4 regions of the Nostoc sp. CmiVER01 genome follow, and region 3 is predicted to be linked to each of the others. Evidence: predicted binding sites of a transcription regulator. Region 3 holds the regulator's gene; each other region holds the start of a gene.
The links. The regulator NtcA, encoded in region 3, controls nitrogen genes in cyanobacteria. The targets are predictions, from matches to a motif close to TNTGTANNNNNNNNTACANA.
Positions count from the first base shown of each region.

Region 1: a site for NtcA is predicted at 1,480-1,499, ahead of RMZ43_RS17085 (DUF2605 domain-containing protein). Genes of this name have one in related genera too.
Region 2: a site for NtcA is predicted at 1,337-1,356, ahead of rpe (ribulose-phosphate 3-epimerase). Genes of this name have one in related genera too.
Region 4: a site for NtcA is predicted at 1,463-1,482, ahead of RMZ43_RS23795 (DUF3120 domain-containing protein). Genes of this name have one in related genera too.

Region 1 covers NZ_JAVRBU020000009.1:181,875-185,092, forward strand. The annotation lists gene RMZ43_RS17080 (DUF2973 domain-containing protein) at 406-735, opposite strand; gene RMZ43_RS17085 (DUF2605 domain-containing protein) at 1,065-1,382, opposite strand; gene thrS (threonine--tRNA ligase) at 1,797-3,218, shown strand, end outside.
Region 2 covers NZ_JAVRBU020000011.1:150,685-153,902, forward strand. The annotation lists gene rpe (ribulose-phosphate 3-epimerase) at 603-1,310, opposite strand; gene RMZ43_RS20225 (S8 family serine peptidase) at 1,519-3,114, shown strand.
Region 3 covers NZ_JAVRBU020000012.1:234,353-237,570, reverse strand. The annotation lists gene fabI (enoyl-ACP reductase FabI) at 1-732, opposite strand, end outside; gene ntcA (global nitrogen regulator NtcA) at 1,114-1,785, shown strand; gene RMZ43_RS22150 (DUF3084 domain-containing protein) at 1,954-3,218, shown strand, end outside.
Region 4 covers NZ_JAVRBU020000014.1:43,434-46,651, reverse strand. The annotation lists gene RMZ43_RS23805 (TIGR03279 family radical SAM protein) at 1-7, opposite strand, end outside; gene RMZ43_RS23800 (undecaprenyl-diphosphate phosphatase) at 98-922, opposite strand; gene RMZ43_RS23795 (DUF3120 domain-containing protein) at 1,485-2,264, shown strand; gene psbU (photosystem II complex extrinsic protein PsbU) at 2,776-3,204, shown strand.

The DNA of each region.
Region 1 (3,218 bases), on a different contig from region 3:
TACCACGCTTACGAGCCTGTTGTGATACTGGTGGGCCATCTACTATGAACTAAAATCTGGTCAATAAATTTTTAAATAATAGATTACAGGTTATTATATGCTAGTAACCTCGAAGATAAACAGATAATTCCCGTTATTTATAACAGAGGAATGCTGCGGTTACTAACTGTTGCTGCGTCGCTTCGTCGCTGAGTGCTTCACAAATTATCTCATCACTCACACCATGCCTTTTCAGGCTCAACCTGTACCAGGTGAACAACATAATGTTAAATTACCAGCCTAGCAATGCGATCGCCTCAAGTTCAAGGATGGTAAAAAATTTCTGGTATAAGAACGGTTAAGGATGTAAAACAACAATAATTTACACCCAAACTGCTAACAGACGCGATTAATCGCGTCTCTACGTTACGCTTCCTCAGAATTATCTCTTTTATGTCCTGGGGATGCTTCGTAAAGTGCATCGAGATGTTGACGCGCATCTTCAACGTTAATCGAACGCATTACCAAAAGTGGCTCTTTAATTAACTTACCAGCGCTATCTAATAATTCTGGATGGGGTACAAATTGTTTTCTTGATGAATAATAACCATAGTTGCCTTGATTATTTATTGGCGAGGAATTTGTCGGGTAAGTTCGCTCCCGATCAAAACTGAACATGATCAAGTTACGAATTAAGTTGCCAACAGCTATAAATGCAAGGATTGTAAAAGCAAGAATGTAAAGCAGGTGTAACATTAGATTTTCCTCCAGAACAACAATTTTTAAAAGTTTATTTTGATTTTGTAACGCTTTGTTTCGCCGACACTGTAACTCATAGTTAAGATGAGTATTTGACACACTTTTTGTGCGATTACATTTATATGAAGCTATTTGTCAACCGTTATTCCACTTACGGTAGCATAGGATACATTGCTTTGTTAATCCAAAAAATGTTAAGAAAGTGTTAAGAGCTATTTACTATTTCTTTAACGGCTGATTTACCGTTTTGTGTAGACGCAAAGAGGGTTGTTGTTATATATCGTTAAGTAGGCTGCCAAAATTTAACAGATGCTCCCATTTGTTGCTTAGGCTTCACGCGTTTGGCGAAAGCGCATTGCAACATTCCAGCATTCTGTTACTAATTGATGCCAAGGCATTAACGTTGCCATATCAATTCCAACTTGTTTATCAGTAGCTGAAAACAGCATCTTCGCCGTATTTAGTTCATCTTGCGCTTGCTTAACCCGCAAAAGCAAGTCAGATTGCTCTTGATGACTCATAAATGATAGTTGTTCGGTTTCGAGTAAATGACGCGATCGCGTAAACCAATGCTGAAAATCTTCCAGCAGGGGTTCTAAAACCGTTCCTAGCAAATTAGTCCCTGGTAAATTTGAGTCTGACATAAATGAGAAGAATATTTCAAACTTTCTTACTAATATTAACGTTATTTACGTTTCTTAATATCTTTTTTAATTTTCTCATAATTTGCGGATGTGGAATTTTGTAACAAACAATACATAAATTATTATATAGTCTTGCTATTGGGTTTGTACAGTGCCTTTGGAGAGGCGTCTATAGGTATAGCTGACAGCAAGTTGCTTTTCTAAAGATAATTTAGCGATGTCTACGACGGGCTACGCCTACGCATGGAATCCTGAATTTGATACTCAGCGAACCGATGAAAAATTTATCTTTCTCCCCTATCACAAATTAAGCCAGTAGTTAGAAGATAAAGGTGAAAAAAGCAAAAATCAAAGTCGTTATAGTTGAATAAGCCTACAGATTCAGATAAATCACCTTTTGTAATCACTTCGTCAATGGTTCAGCAGCCAATGTCGCCAAATTCATCAAATCAGTCAGAACAAGTTGAAAAAATTTATTTACCGCGTACCAGCGAATCAGAAAACTTAAAGAAGATTCGCCACACTGCTTCCCATGTTATGGCAATGGCAGTACAAAAGCTGTTTCCCAAGGCGCAAGTTACAATCGGCCCTTGGATTGAAAACGGTTTTTACTACGACTTCGACAATCCAGAACCATTTAGCGAAAATGATCTCAAAGCCATCAAGAAAGAGATGGCGAAGATTATTAATCGCAAGTTGGCGGTTATTCGAGAAGAAGTCAGCCGCGAAGAAGCCCAACGCCGGATTCAGGGAATTAACGAACCTTACAAGCTAGAAATCCTGGCAGATATCAAAGAGGAACCTATCACGATTTACCACCTGGGGAATGAATGGTGGGATTTGTGTGCTGGGCCTCATCTGGAAAATACCAGTGAATTAAACCCCAAGGCAATTGAACTAGAAAGCGTTGCTGGTGCTTATTGGCGTGGGGATGAAACTAAAGCTCAATTACAACGCATCTACGCTACCGCTTGGGAAAGCCCAGAACAACTCGCTGAATATAAGCGACGTAAAGAAGAAGCACTGCGGCGAGATCACCGGAAACTGGGTAAGGAACTGGGATTATTTGTATTTTCTGATTTAGTGGGGCCGGGTTTACCTTTGTGGACACCCAAAGGCACTCTGTTACGGAGTACTTTAGAAGATTTCCTCAAGCAAGAACAGTTAAAACGGGGTTATTTATCTGTAGTAACGCCTCACATTGCCAGAGTAGACTTATTTAAAACCTCTGGACACTGGCAGAAATATAAAGAAGATATGTTCCCTTTAATGGCAGATGATTCCGAAGCTGCTGCACAGGAACAGGGCTTCGTCATGAAGCCGATGAACTGCCCCTTCCACATCCAAATATATAAGAGTGAGTTACGCTCTTATCGAGAACTACCGATGCGCTTGGCGGAATTTGGTACTGTTTACCGCTACGAACAATCAGGAGAATTGGGTGGTTTAACACGGGTGCGCGGTTTTACTGTAGATGATTCTCACCTGTTCGTCACCCCAGAACAGCTAGATAGTGAATTCCTCAGTGTGGTGGATTTGATTTTGTCGGTGTTCAATAAGCTGCAACTGAAGAACTTTAAAGCTAGACTCAGTTTCCGCGATCCAGCTAGTGATAAGTACATCGGTTCAGATGAAGTTTGGGACAAAGCCGAAGGTGCAATTCGCCGTGCAGTTGAAACCTTGGGAATGGATCACTTTGAAGGTATTGGAGAAGCGGCATTTTATGGCCCCAAACTCGACTTTATCTTTAGTGATGCCCTAGAACGGGAGTGGCAATTAGGAACTGTGCAGGTAGATTACAACTTGCCAGAACGCTTTGATTTGGAATACGTCGCC
Region 2 (3,218 bases), on a different contig from region 3:
AACTTAAACCAAAACAGAGGTGATTGGCGGCAAACAGGTTAATTTTAATAAATAAAATCAATGATTAGTTCTGACTATGAAATCAATCAAATTTATTACAAAAGTAGTCAGCATTTCATGGAGTGAATAACTCCTATACCAAGACCAACGATACAACCGTTGCTACTGGTGGTTCTTTTTCTGAGGAAGTCTCAGCAAAGAGAATTTGGGGAGGTGGATTCCCCCAATCCAAATTTTACACAGCTTTCATCGACTGCAGACGATGAGAGTAATGCTAATAAAACTTTCTATCCTGTGGTTGGTGTTGCTTTAGTTAAATAAAGCAAACGCTTAACACCAATAACAGGAACGGAAACAGAAAAGTTACGGTGAAATTATTGTCGTAGTTGGTAAAACTAGTAGGTCTATACGCTTCTCTTTCGACTATTGTAATCCTAGTCCTCCCAACCTGGATTATCTCTAGTTTCTAAATTTTCAATTTATATAACAACTACTGGAAGTTCAAAACTTGAATAGCTTCCAGTTTTTTATGTCTAAATAAAAATAGGGCGAGCAATTTGCCCACCCTATTTTTTGTAGAGAATGGTTAATCCAGAAATAAATTAAACCTTGGCTAATTCTGGGGTAGGACGCTTGCTGTTGCGAATTGATGTAATAGCCTCAGCATAGTCCTTAGCGTTAAATACAGCTGAACCGGCGACAATTGCATTAGCTCCCGCTTCTAAAACTTGCCAGGTATTATTTGCCTTGAGTCCTCCATCCACTTCAATCCAAGGGTCAAGACCGCGTTCATCACACATTTGACGCAGCTTGCGGATTTTGGGTAATACACCAGGGATAAAGCTTTGACCACCAAAACCAGGGTTGACGCTCATAATCAGTACTAAATCACACAAATCTAGAACGTATTCAATTAGCTCTAGAGGACTACCAGGATTAAGTACAACTCCAGCTTTCTTACCAAGCTCTTTAATTTGCCCTAAGGTGCGGTGCAGGTGAGGTGAAGCATTATGTTCGCAGTGTACAGAGATAATATCGGCACCTGCTTTAGCAAATCCTTCTACATATTTTTCTGGCTCCACAATCATTAAGTGGACATCCAAGGTCTTAGTTGTAACCGGACGAATCGCCTCCACAATCAGAGGGCCTATCGTAATATTAGGTACAAAACGACCGTCCATGACATCAACATGAATCCAATCGGCTCCAGCCGCGTCTACGGCCCGAATTTCATCACCCAGACGACTAAAATCGGCTGATAGGATAGATGGAGAAATGACAATGGGTTTTTGAGATAGGTTTTGAGTCATGGCTGGTGGGTTTTTAAGCGTCCTCGTCTGTAAGCATTGTAACAAAACATTGAGCAAGACTCATAATTTTGTTCCCGGATTTTTTGGGAGTAGGGAATGGGGAGTGGAGAGTGGGGAAGATGAGGGAGATGAGAGAGAATAATAACTCCTAACTCCTGTACAGATGAGATTAATCGCGTCTCTACTAATGACAAATGACTAATAACAAATGACTAAAAAACTAACCTGGATAATTTGGGGATTAAGTGCTTCTTGTCTGAGTGCGCCGGTAATCGCTTCGGTTTTAGAATCTGCTCTAGGAACTAATGGCATTGACGCTCTGAGGCTACACCAAGCTCCTTATAATTTAATCGGTCGCAAGATTGCTATTGGTCAGGTGGAAATTGGCCGGCCTGGAATGTTTGGGTGGGATAAGGCGGTGTCTAAAAATCGCGCCATTTCTTTAGCGGGAGTGTTCTTACGCAATGGGCCAGCTAAATCAAATAGTGGTATTGACCCCCACGCTTACAATGTCGCTGGGATGATGGTGAGCCAAGACAAAGCTTTGCCGGGAGTTGCTCCGGGAGCGCGACTGTATTCGTCTGCGGTGGGTTCCACTAAAAGTATGGGTCAGCCAGAAGAGTGCTTGTCAGCCCAGCATATAGCCCTACAAAATGGTGGCGATGTGCGGGCGATTAACTTTAGCTTTGGTGAACCTTTGAGCCGCGATCCTAGACCAGAGGCTACTTTAGACGGCAATGCTTTACTAACTTTATGTGTTGACTGGTCTAGTCGCGTTCATGATGTTTTATATGCGATCGCAGGCAATCAAGGTAAGGGGGGTATTCCTATTCCTACAGATAATTTTAACGGAATAAACGTGGCTTTTTCATCTCGCCGAGGAGGAGTTTTTAACAAAGTAGATGTGGCTAATCTAGCGGGTGCTAACCAAGGAGTGAGCGGAAGGCTAGCTGGAAAGGAATTTAATCTTGATGACCGTATTGCTATCAGTTTAGTTGCTCCTGGGAATAATATTCCTTTGCTCAATCCAGATGGCAAAGCGAACAAGGTTACAGGTACTAGTTTTGCAGCGCCTCAAGTTACGGCTAGTGTTGCTCTATTGCAAGAATTTGGTGACAGACAGATACGGACAAAACAACCACATTGGAGCATTGATGCTCGCCATCATCAAGTAATGAAGGCTGTATTACTGAATTCAGCAGATAAAATCCAAGATAGAGGTGATGGTTTACTGTTAGGAATGAGCCGGACACTAATTGATAAAAAAAATCAAAACTGGCTAGATTCTGATGCTTATAAAGATCCAAAAATTCCCTTAGATGCCCAAATGGGAGCGGGTCATTTAAATGTATTTCGCGCTTATCAGCAATTTAGTAGTGGTCAATGGCAGCCATCAACAACTGTACCTGCCATTGGTTGGGATTATCGTACAGTAAATGCTGGAACCTCTGTTGACTATATATTAGCAAAACCGTTAAAGCAGGGGAGTTTTGTTGCTGTTACTCTGAGTTGGGATCGATTGGTAGAACTCAACGATAAAAATAAAAACCAGCAATATGATGTAGGCGAAAATTTCCGCGATCGCGGTTTGAATAATCTAGATTTATACTTAGTAAAAGCTAATGCTCAAAATTCAGATGCTGGTGCTGTTTGCTCCTCAATCAGCCAAATTGATAGTGTAGAACACATTTTCTGCCCTGTTGCTGCTGCTGGCAATTACAAAATCCGCGTCCAGTTTCGTCAAAAGTTAAATGAAGCGATTCAACCCTATGGTTTAGCTTGGTGGAGTGTACCGATCAATTGAAATAGTGTGCCACAACTTTTATCTGTGTCAACTTACAGCGTTTTTCATTCATTTAAATAACACTCCCTTGTAGGGTAGCACAGCCGTGTGTCCCTACAAAAGTT
Region 3 (3,218 bases):
TCCGGTAATGCCGCTAGACAAATCACTACATAAGAAAGCGGCAGCATTACCCACTTCTAGCTGAGTTACGGTGCGTCGTAGGGGAGCTACTTCTTCTACATGATGAATCATATCCAAAATCCCACCCACTGCTGAAGATGCCAAGGTGCGGATGGGGCCTGCGGAAATGGCATTGACGCGGATATTTTGTGGCCCTAGTTCGGCGGCTAGGTAACGTACACTCATTTCTAAGCCAGCTTTGGCAACTCCCATGACATTATAGTTAGGGATTGCCCTAACACCGCCTAAATATGTGAGGGTGACGATACTACCTCCCTCTGTCATCAAAGGTTTAGCTGCACCAGTTAACTGCACCAGTGAGTAGGTACTAATTTCTAAGGCGGTGTTGAAGCCAGAACGAGAGGTTTGACTAAAATCTCCAGTCAAATCATCTTTGCTGGCAAAGGCAAGACAATGGATGAGGATGTCTAGCTTTCCCCACTTTTCACGGATTGTCTCAAAGGTAGATTGAATCTGTTCATCATTTTGGACATTACAGGGAACAAATAAGCTGGGGTTGAGGGGTTCTACCAATTCCGCAACTTTTTTCTCCATCTTGCCGCGTTCATCGGGCAGGTAAGTAATACCCAGGTTTGCTCCGGCGAGGTGCAACTGTTGGGCGATGCCCCAGGCGATCGAGCGGTTATTGGCAATACCTGTAACAAGAGCATTTTTTCCAGTCAGATTTAGCATATAAATTGTTAATGCGATCGATCATCTAGGAGCATACTAGAATCTGAGGCACGTTTTGTCTTTGTTTTATACAGGCTTTGCAAAAATGAATATTGGTAAGAGTGTTTGCTATGACAAAAATCTTGATTTTTCCTAAAGATATTTCCAAAATAACTTTATTTGTTCTTTAAAAAACCCTTTTTAATACTGCTATTGGAAGTACTTATCAACAATTTGTAGCTGAAAGGATCACCAATTATGTATCATTATAAACAAAGAGTTATGAAGAGATTAGTTTGAGTATAGGAAAGTACAGAAAGGTTGACGGTGCTTTATTCATTTTTCGGGTGTATTCTTAGGTAATCAGTTTTTGTTTTTCCGGCATTGGGTAGGGGAAGGGAGATGATCGTGACACAAGATAAAGCCCTAGCAAATGTATTTCGTCAGATGGCGACCGGGGCGTTTCCGCCAGTTGTGGAAACGTTTGAACGCAATAAAACGATCTTTTTTCCTGGCGATCCTGCCGAACGAGTTTATTTTCTTTTGAAAGGTGCTGTTAAACTTTCCAGGGTGTATGAGGCAGGAGAGGAAATAACGGTAGCGTTGCTGCGGGAAAATAGTGTTTTTGGTGTATTGTCATTGCTGACGGGAAATAAGTCAGATCGGTTTTACCATGCGGTTGCATTTACGCCTGCGGAATTACTGTCAGCACCAATTGAACAAGTAGAGCAAGCACTCAAGGAAAATCCAGAATTATCAATGTTAATGCTGCGAGGTCTGTCTTCGCGCATTTTACAAACAGAGATGATGATTGAAACTCTCGCTCACCGAGATATGGGTTCTAGGTTGGTGAGTTTTTTGCTAATTCTTTGTCGAGATTTTGGAGTTCCTTGTGCAGATGGGATCACAATTGATCTGAAGTTATCTCATCAAGCGATCGCAGAAGCAATTGGTTCAACTCGTGTTACTGTTACTAGGCTACTAGGGGATTTACGTGAGAAAAAGATGATTTCTATCCACAAAAAGAAAATTACTGTGCACAAACCTGTTACCTTAAGTAGGCAATTTACATAAAATCAATTGGAGAAAGGGGAATCGGCGCGTGTTTTATTTTGAAAAATGACACTAATAGCTAGAGGTAAATCTAAAATTGAGTAATTTCAGCTATTGCCAATTTCCACTTCTTTCCAGACAATGCTTAAAAGTAGTAGGCTGTATCTGGAAGGATTTCGGTAGCTAAAGATGACCACCGGATACATCCTCATCGCAGCAATTTTAATTCTGGGAGGCGTAATTGCAACCGTGGGCGATCGCATCGGCACACGAGTTGGCAAAGCCCGCCTCTCACTTTTTAACCTACGTCCAAAAAATACTGCTGTACTAGTAACTATTTTTACGGGCGGTTTGATTTCTGCATCAACATTAGGGATTTTATTCGCTGCCGACGAAGGCTTGCGAAAGGGAGTCTTTGAATTAGAAGATATTCAAACAGACCTCAGACAGAAGCGGGAACAGCTAAAAACCGCAGAAACTCAAAAAAGTCAGGTAGAGAGTGAGCTAAACCAAGCAAGAATTGCCCAAACAAAAGCACAACAAGACTTGCAGGTAATTAATCAATATTTGCAGGCGGCCAATGCCAAACAACGCCAAACACAAGCTCAGTTGAACCGCACCATTAGTCAACAAGCTCAAACTCAAACTCAACTCCAACGCACTCAAAGTCAGCTAGAACAAGTTGTACCTCAATACCAAAAAGCTATAGCTGAATTGCAAAGCGTTTACAATCAGAGAAAGGAGCTACAGGCCGCAGTTGAACTACTAAAGACAGAGCGTCAACGACTGTACGCTGAAGCTAAAAAAGCTATTGACGAAGCCAAAACAGCTATTGAAAAACGCGATCGCGAACTTGCCAATCGCCAAGAAGGCATAGAAGTACGCGATCAAAAAATTGCCCAACTCGATCAATTAATTCAAAAGCGTAATGTAGAAGTTGCAGCGCGAGAGCAAGTAATTGCCAAACGGGAATCACGCCTCAAAGACTTGGAAGCACAACAGGAGCAACTAGAAATGGAAGTTGCCAGGTTGGAAAAATATTATCAGTCCTACCGCGATCTGCGTCTAGGTAAGCTAGCCTTAGTTCGCAGTCAAGTTCTGGCTGCTGCTGTAGTTCGTGTTACCCAACCTGCTGCTGCTCGTCAGGCAGTGATACAACTTTTACAAGAAGCCAATCGCAACGCCAACCTCAGATTAAGTGAGCCTGGGGCGAATCCTGCAAATGTAGAGCTACTGCGCGTGACTCAGGATAGGATTGACCAGTTGAGCAAGCCAATTGGCGATGGTCAAGAATACGTGGTGCGGATTTTCTCGGCTGGTAATTACGTTAGAGGAGAAAAGCAGATAGAATTTTTCACCGATATAGCCCGTAATCAATTGGTTTTTTCGGGAGGCGCAGTACTAGCCACAACGACTGCTGATTCCAAAACCATGACATCCTATCAGTTACAGCA
Region 4 (3,218 bases), on a different contig from region 3:
TACTCATTGGGTATATGGCATTGATCATGGGGCATTGGACATTAGTCATTTGCTTTAAACTAATGACTAATGACCAACGACTAATGACTATTATGAATTATCCTTTCCATCCTGCTGCGATCGCAGCTAAAATAGCACTGCCAAATGCCAATCTATACCAAACGAAAACTAAAGTGTTTTTGGTCGCTAAGTATTTGATCAAAAATGCAATTGATAGGTAGGAAAAAATAAAGGTTGAAATAATCCCTACAATCAACAGTCCAACAATATTATCTGGCAACTGATGAGCTTCAAATAACTTGAATATTTTCAGACTCTTATACAGCGTTGCAATGGTAAGAGTTGGAAATCCTAATAAAAATGAGAATTTCGCTGCTGTATCGCGTTCTAATCCTAAAAATAAAGCAGTTGTCAACGTTGAGCCAGAACGAGAAACACCAGGGATCAAAGCAAGTGTTTGTCCTAATCCAACTAAAATACCATCCCGAATCTGCAATGAATTAAAATCTCGCTTGCGAGTGCCAATTTTCTCTGCCAAAGCTAATAAAAGTGCCATGATGATTGACATGATGGCAATAATTAATGCACTTTCCGGCAGAATGTCTTTCAAAAGAAAGCCGAAAATTAAGGCAGGCATTGTTCCTACTACAATACCGACAAGAATTTTCCACTCCTCACGTTGCCAGTCTTTATCTTTTAGCGCTTCGATTCCACCTTTGACAATACTATAAATCAGCGACCAAAAATAGCCCACAATTGCTATAACGCTGCCAAACTGAATTGCATCGACAAAATCTTTAGAACCTAGTTCTTTCCAACCAAATATTTTTGTCACAATCAGAAGATGTGCAGTGCTACTGATTGGCAAAAACTCTGTAATACCCTGAACAATACCCAAAATAAAAGCTTGAATAAACTCCATCAATTAATACCTTTTTCCTGTTCTAGACATCATTACTTAGCTAATAGCGATGTTATTTTCTATACTTTTTACTGCACCTGATATTGGAGAAAATTCCACTTTACTAAATCAATAACATCATCTAAGACGCTGGCCATGTTCTTACACCCACATCAATAAGTCAACGAAATTTTGGCAATTCATCAAACTTTAATATTTAGCGGACTGATGCTATTGACTTTTTACCCATTACATGAGCCGAGTAAGATAAGGGGAGTAGACGAGGCATGGGAAGCAAGAGGAGAGAAAAAAGCTTAACTGAACAGTATTGAGGGTTGAATCCCTTTTTGATTTGCTCTTCCTGCCTCTGTGTAGTTTTTTGTAAATGCTAACTACAGAGATGTTCTGTACATCAGGTAACTTGAGTGAATTAGTCTGGCGCAGAATGAATGTTTTGTTTGGTTTGCGGCTGCGCTCCCCGAAATTTCAGTATAATTACAATGCCCCAGGCAATCCCCCAGGGGGGGATTTTAAAATGTGATATCTTAAATAAAATAAAGTTTAGTAACAAATATTAAAAACTTTGATTAATAATACATTGTCCTCCTACACTGCTTCTACCCCTTCTATTGATACAGAGTTAGATTTAACTGTTACTGGGCACAAGGGTATCAGGGAATTGGAATCTACACTTTCCTTTTCTCCTTCTCTTCCCTTATCTATCTCTGCCCGACAAACTTGGTTAGTGTTTGCGGCGGCGGTGTTTTTGGTAACAGTACCAGTATTTGTAGAAGCGCCAATAGTGCGATCGCTACCAAGTCTAAGTTTAGCCCTGACAGCATTTTGGGTTTGGCTAAGTTTTACCTTAATGTCACGTCCTGCAACTTATGTATGGGGAGATTTGCTTTTAGGGTTTAGCTGGAGTTGGTTAGCAGGAGCGATTTACTGGGGTTGGTTACGTTGGGAACCTGCATGGCATCTGCCAGTAGAGTCTATAGGATTACCCTTTGCTTGTTGGTGTTTGGCAAAGAATTGGGGCAAGGTAGGTAACTGGTTTTATTTAGGTTCTTTACTAGGTACAGTTTTAACCGACGTATATTTCTATATAGCAGACTTGATGCCCTATTGGCGGCAAATTATGATAGTAGATGCAGATGTAGTACCGCAAATATTACAAAATGCTCTGATACGAGTACAAACACCTTGGGGACAAAGTTGGGCCATAGTTTTGGCCTTAGTCCTGTTGACAGTCGGGGTTTTGCCTTTAGTCCGAAAGCAAAAACACTGGTATGCCTTTAGCGGCGCAGTTTTAAGCACGATTTTGGTAGACAGTCTATTTTTATTAGCTGCGATCGCAGCCTAGAAAATATTAAAAAATTGTGTAGTATCAAATCCGAGACTTTTTCCAGTCCAGTCTACGGTACATCAAGAATGATGCTGTAGATGATTAGTAGGTTAAGAAATATTACATCACAGTTCATTGCTATCAACTCATCCTGCTAGGGTTTTCGGTATTAGGCATCGAACGATCTCATGTATAGTTGGAAGCTAAAATCAGCCACCCCGAAAAGATTTCGTCTATTTGGGAATGCTCAGGATCATGGATAGAACTGTATTGCAGCTATCAATCACTGTTACCACAATAAAAATTTTTGGCAAAAGTACAGTCAAACCCAGTAACGGCAAATATTGTGGATATTAATACGCTGTATATTAGTTTCTGATGACTGCTGTGTTGATTAAGCTATCAGGTTTTGTCCTTTGTCCTTTGTCTTTTGTCCTTGGCACTCTGGCTAATGACTCATGACTCATGACTCATGACTGCTGCTAGCTTAAAACTTTTATTTCTGTTTGATGGAAAGAGGTAGAAAATCGTGAAAGGATTGGCGCGTTTATTAACAGTGTTTAGCTTGTTACTTAGTTGCTGGGGATGGCTGGGAACAACTCAGATAGCCCAAGCTGCTAGTTTCAACAGTTTTGCATTTCCTCAAGTCCCAATTCTGGCAATTGAGCGGCAGAATCGGGCAGATGCGAAGCTAGGAACGGAATTTGGTAAAAAAATTGATTTGAACAATACCAACGTCCGAGCTTTTCAACAGTATCCAGGGCTTTATCCCACCTTGGCTAAGAAAATCATCACAAATGCTCCCTACAAAAATGTAGAGGATGTATTGGATCTTCCAGGATTGAGCGATCGCCAGAAACAAACCCTGCAAGCCAACTTGGATAAGTTCACCGTGACAGAACTAGAACCTGCCTTTAACGAGGGAGACGATCGCTTTAACAACGGCATCTACAGATAACTGCAATTTGCAGC